One region of the Azospira sp. genome, then DNA from elsewhere that is predicted to be linked to it. Evidence: riboswitches for the same ligand, from Rfam matches in the RefSeq annotation. Region 1 holds a riboswitch; the other holds the start of a gene.
What was found. A riboswitch is a leader RNA that binds a small molecule or an ion and turns the genes downstream of it on or off. The one in region 1 is predicted to bind S-adenosylhomocysteine.

Region 1 (4,158 bases):
GAGGGTGGCCCGGCGCCGACCCAGGCTGCCCCCCTGGATGCGGATCAGCGCCACCGGGCCCGCCAGCTGCTGGCCGAGCTGGCGGAACAGCTGGAAGCCAGCGAAATCCACGCCGGCCAGCTGTTCCGGGAAAGCCGCGCCCTCCTGGCCGGGCTGCTGCCGCCGGCGGACCTGACAGGTCTGGAAAAGGCCATTGCCGATTATGATTACGACCGGGCCCTCAACATCGCCCGGGCCCATCTCTAGGGAGGGATGCCATGAGCCTCAATCTGGACTTCACGACCCGGCCCGTGATCCTGGTGGTGGACGACACCCCGGACAACCTGACCCTGATGGCCGAGCTGCTGCAGGACCGCTACGCCATCAAGGTGGCCAACAACGGCGAGCGGGCCCTGCGGGTGGCCGCCGGCACGCCGCCGCCGGACCTGATCCTGCTCGACATCATGATGCCGGACATGGACGGCCTGGAAGTGGCCCGGCGCCTGCGGGCCGACCCGGCCACCCGGGACATACCCTTCATCTTCCTCACCGCCCGCAGCCAGATCGAGGACGAGCGCCAGGGCTTCGAACTGGGCGCGGTGGACTACATCACCAAGCCGGTGAGCCCGCCCATCCTCCTCGCCCGGGTGCACACCCACCTCACCCTGAAGGCCGCCAAGGATTTCCTCAAGGACCAGAACGCCTACCTGGAGAGCGAGGTGCAGCGCCGCACCCAGGAGGTCTCCATGATCCAGGACGTGACCATCATGGCCATGGCCTCCCTGGCGGAAACCCGGGACAACGAAACCGGCAACCACATCCGCCGCACCCAGAACTACGTGCGCATCCTGGCCCGGCAGCTGCAGGGCCACCCCCGCTTCGCCGCCTTCCTCAGCGACGCCAACATCGAGCTGCTGTACAAGTCCGCGCCCCTGCACGACATCGGCAAGGTGGGCATTCCCGACCGCATCCTGCTCAAGCCGGGCAAGCTGACCCCGGAAGAGTTCGAGATCATGAAGACCCACACCACCCTGGGCCGGGACGCCATCCTCCACGCCGAAGTGCGGCTCAACTCGCCCAACACCTTCCTCCGCTTCGCCCGGGACATCGCCTATGCGCACCAGGAGAAATGGGACGGCAGCGGCTACCCCCTGGGCCTGCGGGGCGACGAGATTCCGGTGGCGGCCAGGCTCATGGCGGTGGCCGACGTCTACGACGCCCTCATCAGCCGCCGGGTGTACAAGCCTCCCTTCCCCCATGAGCAGGCGGTGCAGATCATCAGCGAAGGGCGCGGCAAGCACTTCGATCCGGACATGGTGGACGCCTTCCTCCAGGTGGCCGAGGATTTCCGCAGCATCGCCGCCACCTTCGCCGACACCGAAGGCGACGCCCAGCTGGAGGCGGAGCGGGTGCGCCTGCAATTCACCGAGGCCGCCCCGTGAAGCGCCGTCCCCTGGCCGTCCTGGCCCTGCTTTTGGGCCTCTCCCTGGCGGGCTGCGACTACCTGGCCCTGCAGGACCTGAAACCCGGCATTTCCACCGACCTGGAAGTGCGGGACCGCTTCGGCACCCCCGCCATGGAATGGCACAACGAGGACGGCAGCCTGACCTGGGAATATCCCCGGGGCCCGGCCGGGGTGGACACCTACATGATCACCCTGGGCCCCGACCGCATCTTGCGCTCGGTGGAACAGGTGCTGACCGAGGCCAACTTCGCCCGCATCGAAAAGGGCATGAGCCAGGAGCAGGTGCGGCGCATCCTGGGCCGGCCGGGCAGCATCAACCACTTTCCCCTGAAGCCGGAAACCGTGTGGGACTGGCGCATCGCCGGCATCCCCACCAGCGACGAAACCCACTTCCACGTGCACTTCGGTGCGGACGGCCGGGTCAGCGGCACCTCCCGGCGGGTGGAAGCGAAGGCCTGAAGTCGCCGATCGGCACGGAGCCCCCTGTTTTTTATCAAGTTTTGCTTGGCAGCGGGGGCCGCAAAAAGTAAACTTGCGACCCTGCCGAGGAGCGCTGCGACCCGACCGGTTTTTTCCGGACGCCGGGCCAGGCTCGGCAACGATCAACGGCGCTCGCAAACCCCCGAAATGGTTTGTGGCGCCGTTTGCTTTTCCAGCATGCAAAGTGGCGGCGCCCGGCCGGTGAATACTGAAACGCCGAGGTAATCCATGCAGCCCGACCGCAGCTCCGAACTCTCCGCCCTTCTCCAGCAGCGCCTCCTGATCCTGGACGGCGCCATGGGCACCATGATCCAGCGCCACGGGCTGACCGAGAAGGACTACCGCGGGACCCGCTTCGCCGACCACGCCCACGACCTGAAGGGCAACAACGACCTGCTGCTGCTGACCCGCCCCGAGGTCATCCGCGGCATCCACGCCGAATACCTGGCGGCCGGCGCCGACATTCTGGAAACCAACACCTTCAACGCCACCAAGGTGTCCCAGGCCGACTACAAGCTGGAAGCCATCGTCTACGAACTGAACGTGGCCGGCGCCAAGCTGGCCCGGGAAGTGTGCGACGAATTCACGGCAAAGAACCCGGCCAAGCCCCGCTTCGTCGCCGGGGTACTCGGCCCCACCAGCCGCACCGCCTCCATCTCCCCGGACGTGAACGATCCCGGCTACCGCAACGTCACCTTCGACGAGCTGGTGGAAAACTACCTGGAAGCCATCCGCGGCCTCACCGACGGCGGTGCCGACATCCTGCTGGTGGAGACGGTGTTCGACACGCTGAATGCCAAGGCCGCCCTGTTCGCCATCGAGACCTTCTTCGACAAGGTGGGCCGCCGCTGGCCGGTGATGATCTCCGGCACCATCACCGACGCCTCCGGCCGCACCCTCTCGGGCCAGACCGCCGAAGCCTTCTGGAACTCGCTGAACCACATCAAGCCCCTCTCCTTCGGCCTCAACTGTGCCCTCGGCGCCAAGGAACTGCGCCAGTACGTGGAGGAGCTGTCACGGGTGTGCGACTGCTTCGTCTCCGCCCACCCCAACGCCGGCCTGCCCAACGCCTTCGGCGGCTACGACGAGACCCCGGAGCAGCTGGCCGAGGAAATCGCCGACTGGGCCAGGCACGGCTTCGTGAACATCGTCGGCGGCTGCTGCGGCACCTCGCCGGACCACATCGCCGCCATCGCCAAGATGGTGGCCGGCATCGCCCCCCGGGCCATTCCGGCGATCGAGCCCCAGCTGCGCCTCTCCGGCCTGGAACCCTTCAACGTCGGCCCCGACAGCCTCTATGTGAACGTGGGCGAGCGCACCAACGTCACCGGCTCCAAGGCCTTCGCCCGCATGATCCTGGAAGGGCGCTACGACGACGCCCTGGCCGTGGCCCGGCAGCAGGTGGAGAACGGCGCCCAGGTCATCGACATCAACATGGACGAGGCCATGCTGGATTCCGTGGCCGCCATGGAGAAGTTCCTCAAGCTGATCGCCTCGGAACCGGATATTTCCCGGGTGCCCATCATGCTCGACTCCTCCAAGTGGGAGGTGATCGAGACCGGCCTCAAGTGCATCCAGGGCAAGGGCATCGTGAACTCCATTTCCATGAAGGAAGGGGAGGCCAAGTTCCTGGAGCAGGCCAAGCTGGCCCGCCGCTACGGCGCCGCCGTCATCGTCATGGCCTTCGACGAGAAGGGCCAGGCCGACACCTACGCGCGCAAGACCGAGATCTGCAAGCGGGCCTACGACCTGCTGGTCGGTATCGGTTTCCCGGCCCAGGACATCATCTTCGACCCCAACATCTTCGCCATCGCCACGGGTATCGAGGAGCACGACAACTACGCGGTGGACTTCATCAACGCCACCCGCTGGATTCGTGAAAACCTGCCCCACGCCCAGATTTCCGGCGGCGTCTCCAACGTCTCCTTCTCCTTCCGCGGCAACGACCCGGTGCGGGAAGCCATCCACACCGTCTTCCTCTACCACGCCATCCAGGCCGGCATGACCATGGGCATCGTCAACGCCGGCATGCTCGGCGTGTACGACGACCTGGAACCGGAACTGCGGCAGAAGGTGGAAGACGTGGTGCTGAACCGCCACCCCGGCGCCGGCGAAGCATTGGTGGAATTCGCCCAGACGGTGAAGGAAGGCAAGGCCAAGGACACGGGACCGGACCTCACCTGGCGCACCCTGCCGGTGGAAAAGCGCCTGGAGCACGCCCTGGTCAAGGGCAT
Region 2 (4,158 bases), 130 kb from region 1:
AAACCTGGAGGCCGCCAAGGCTGCCCAGCCCTAGTTCCTCCGTCCCCGGCCCTGGGGTGATTCCCAGGGGCGGGGGGAATTTCCGCAATTCGCCTTCCCCTGGGCATAAAATGGAGGTTTTCCGCCTCCTGCCTGTCCCCCATGCTCAAGAAAATCCATGTCGAACAACTGCGTGTCGGCATGTATCTCAAATCCTTCTGTGGCGCCTGGATCGATCATCCGTTCTGGCGCAACTCCTTCGTCCTGAAGGACCCGGAGGACATCCGCGCCATTCGCGCCAGCTGCATCACCGAAGTCTGGATCGATGCCGGTAAGGGGCTGGACGTGGAAGCCGGCGAGGCGGCCATCAGCGAGACCGAGTCCGAGGCCCTGGTGGCCGAGGAACAGGTGCGGGAGGCCCAGGCCACCCGTTCCCTGGAGCGCACCAGCACCGCGGTGGAGATGCAGCGGGCGGCGAAAATCTGCAACAGCGCCAAGAAGGCCGTGGTGTCCATGTTCCAGGAGGCCCGCATGGGCAAGGCCGTGGATGCGGAGCAGGCCCAGGTGTTGGTGGAGGAGATCGCCGATTCCGTGGCCCGCAATCCCGGCGCCCTGATCAGCCTGGCCCGCCTGAAGACGGCCGACGATTACACCTACATGCACTCGGTCGCCGTCTGCGCCCTGATGGTGGCCCTGGCCCGCCAGCTCGGCCTGGACGAGCAGCAGACCCGTCTGGCGGGCCTGTCCGGCCTGCTGCACGACATGGGCAAGGCCTTCATCCCGGCCGAAATTCTCAACAAGCCGGGCAAGCTGACCGACGAAGAATTTGCGGTCATCAAGACCCACCCCGCCGAAGGGCACAAGGTCTTGCTGGAAGGCAAGGGGGTGCCGCCGGAGGCGCTGGACGTCTGCCTGCACCACCACGAAAAGATGAACGGCGGCGGCTACCCCAAGGGGCTCAAGGGCGAAGAGATCAGCCTGCTGGCCAAGATGGGGGCGGTCTGCGACGTCTATGACGCCATTACCTCCAACCGACCCTACAAGGCTGGCTGGGACCCGGCCGAATCGATCAAGAAGATGGCCGAGTGGGCCGACGGGCATTTCGATCCCCGGGTCTTCCAGGCCTTCGTCAAGAGCCTGGGCATCTACCCCATCGGCTCCTTCGTCCGCCTCGAATCGGGGCGGCTGGGGGTGGTGGTGGAGCAGAGCGAGAAGTCCCTGCTGGCGCCCCGGGTCAAGGTCTTCTTTTCCACCAAGTCCAATGCCCACATTGCGCCGGAGTTGCTGGACCTGTCCCGTCCCGGCGTGCACGACAAGATTGCCGGCCGGGAGGACCCGGCCAAGTGGGGCATTGGCAACGTGGACGAAATCTGGAGCACGGCGGCGGCCTGAGCCCGGTGCGGGGGGGCGGCCGGGGAATTTCCCCGACCGGTATTTCCGTCTATAATCCGCCACTTCCGAGGAGCGCTGCGAGGCCGGCAAGGTCCCAGGCTCGGATGTCTGCCCCGCCAGGGGAGACCAGTTTCAACGGCGCTCACCTTTACAACCCTGCCGGGCGCAGGGGGCCAGGTGAGCCCTGCTATCGCACTCCCTCCCCTCCCCGGCCACAGTTCTTAAGGAGCACTGCTGTGGCTGAATTCAAAGATTACGTGATCGCCGACCTGGGCCTGTCCGCCTGGGGCCGCAAGGAAATCAAGATTGCCGAGACCGAAATGCCCGGTCTCATGGCCATCCGCGAGGAGTACGCCAAGAGCCAGCCCCTGAAGGGCGCCCGCATCACCGGCTCCCTGCACATGACCATCCAGACCGCGGTGCTGATCGAGACCCTGGTGGCCCTCGGTGCCGAAGTGCGCTGGGCTTCCTGCAACATCTTCTCCACCCAGGATCACGCCGCTGCCGCCATCGCCGCTGCCGGCATCCCCGTCTTCGCCGTCAAGGGCGAGACCCTGACCGAGTACTGGGACTACACCCACCGCATCTTCGAATGGGCCGACGGTGGCTATTCCAACATGATCCTGGACGACGGTGGCGATGCCACCCTGCTGCTGCACCTGGGCGCCAAGGCCGAGAAGGACATTTCCGTCCTGGCCAAGCCCGGTTCCGAAGAAGAGACCATCCTCTTCGCCGCCATCAAGGCCAAGCTGGCCCAGGACCCCACCTGGTACTCCGTGCGTCTGGAAAAGATCAAGGGCGTTACCGAAGAGACCACCACCGGCGTGCATCGCCTGTACCAGATGCACGCCCGCGGCGACCTCAAGTTCCCCGCCATCAACGTGAACGATTCCGTCACCAAGTCCAAGTTCGACAACCTCTACGGTTGCCGCGAATCCCTGGTGGACGGCATCAAGCGCGCCACCGACGTCATGGTGGCCGGCAAGATCGCCGTGGTCTGCGGCTACGGCGACGTGGGCAAGGGTTCCGCCCAGGCCCTGCGCGCCCTCTCCGCCCAGGTCTGGGTCACCGAGATCGACCCGATCTGCGCCCTGCAGGCCGCCATGGAAGGCTACCGCGTCGTCACCATGGAATACGCTGCCGACAAGGCCGACATCTTCGTCACCACCACCGGCAACTTCCACGTCATCACCCATGACCACATGGTGAAGATGAAGAACAACGCCATCGTCTGCAACATCGGCCACTTCGATAACGAAATCGACGTCGCTTCCCTGGAAAAGTACCAGTGGGAAGAGATCAAGCCCCAGGTCGATCATGTCATCTTCCCCGACGGCAAGCGCATCATCCTGCTGGCCAAGGGCCGCCTGGTGAACCTGGGCTGCGCCACCGGCCACCCCAGCTACGTGATGAGCTCCTCCTTCGCCAACCAGACCATCGCCCAGATCGAGCTGTTCACCAAGACCGCCGATTACCCGGTGGGTGTCTACACCCTGCCCAAGCACCTGGACGAGAAGGTGGCCCGCCTGCAGCTGAAGACCCTCAACGTGCAGCTGACCACCCTCACCCAGCAGCAGGCCGACTACATCGGCGTGCCCGTGCAAGGCCCCTACAAGGCCGACCACTACCGCTACTAAGCCGTAGCCGGGCCGTCTCCCTTGCCGGAGGCGGCCTGCAGACGATGGGTCGGGACCCGCCATGTCCATGAACTCGTTCCACAGCCGCAGTTCCCGTCCGCCGCCCAAGGTGCGCCAGGAGGCGGTGCCCCACGTCCGCAAGGGCGTGCGCGCCGACGTGCTGCTGGTGGAACAGGGCCTGGCCGCCTCCCGTGCCCTGGCCCGGGATCTGATCAGTCAGGGCTGGGTCCGGGGACCCGTCGGCCTCATCACCAAAGCTTCCCAGGAATTGCCGCCCGGTACCCGGCTGCAGTTGCTGGAGGAAAGGCAGACGCCATGAACGACAAGACGTTCAGTATCGAATTCTTTCCGCCCCAGACGGCGGAAGGCGTGGAGAAGCTGCGCCTGGTGCGGGACAAGCTGGCGGCCCTGAAGCCGGCCTTCTTCTCCGTCACCTACGGTGCCGGCGGTTCCACCCGGGAGCGTACCTTCTCCACCGTGCGCGAAATCGTCGCCGCCGGCCTGGATGCGGCACCCCACCTGTCCTGCATCGGCTCCTCCCGGGAGTCCATCCGCGGCATCCTGGCCGAGTTCCAGGCCGAGGGCATCCGTCGCGTGGTGGCCCTGCGCGGCGACCTGCCCTCCGGCATGGCCGACCCGGGCGAATTCCGCTACGCCAACGAGCTGGTGGAGTTCATCCGGGCCGAGACCGACGATCACTTCCATATCGAAGTGGCCGCCTATCCGGAATGGCATCCCCAGGCCCGCAGCGCCGACGACGACCTGCAGGCTTTCGTGCGCAAGGTCAATGCGGGTGCCAATTCCGCCATCACCCAATACTTCTACAACGCCGACGCCTACTTCCATTTCGTGGATGCGGTGCGGGCCGCCGGGGTGACCATTCCCATCGTCCCGGGGATCATGCCCATTGCCAGCTTTGCCAAGCTGGCCCGCTTCTCCGATGCCTGCGGCGCCGAAATCCCCCGCTGGATGCGCAAGAAGTTCGAAGGCTTCGGCGACGATGCCGATTCCATCAAGGCCTTCGGCCTGGATGTGGTCACCGAGCTGTGCCAGAAGCTGCTGGCCGGCGGCGCCCCGGGGCTGCATTTCTATTCCATGAACCAGTCCGGCCTGACCACTGAGATCTGGCAGCGTCTGGGGCTCGGCAACC

Region 2: linked by a shared signal. The riboswitch ahead of ahcY (adenosylhomocysteinase) and the one ahead of metH (methionine synthase) in region 1 are both predicted to bind S-adenosylhomocysteine.

Annotation. Positions count from the first base shown of each region.
Region 1 covers NZ_JAOTRW010000006.1:158,765-162,922, reverse strand. The annotation lists gene OEL49_RS10545 (response regulator) at 1-246, shown strand, start outside; gene OEL49_RS10540 (response regulator) at 258-1,421, shown strand; gene bamE (outer membrane protein assembly factor BamE domain-containing protein) at 1,418-1,903, shown strand; S-adenosyl-L-homocysteine riboswitch at 1,984-2,065, shown strand; gene metH (methionine synthase) at 2,153-4,158, shown strand, end outside.
Region 2 covers NZ_JAOTRW010000006.1:291,054-295,211, forward strand. The annotation lists gene OEL49_RS17340 (AMP-binding enzyme) at 1-34, shown strand, start outside; gene OEL49_RS11130 (HD-GYP domain-containing protein) at 142-1,371, shown strand; S-adenosyl-L-homocysteine riboswitch at 1,433-1,522, shown strand; gene ahcY (adenosylhomocysteinase) at 1,608-3,008, shown strand; gene OEL49_RS11140 (S4 domain-containing protein) at 3,070-3,327, shown strand; gene metF (methylenetetrahydrofolate reductase [NAD(P)H]) at 3,324-4,158, shown strand, end outside.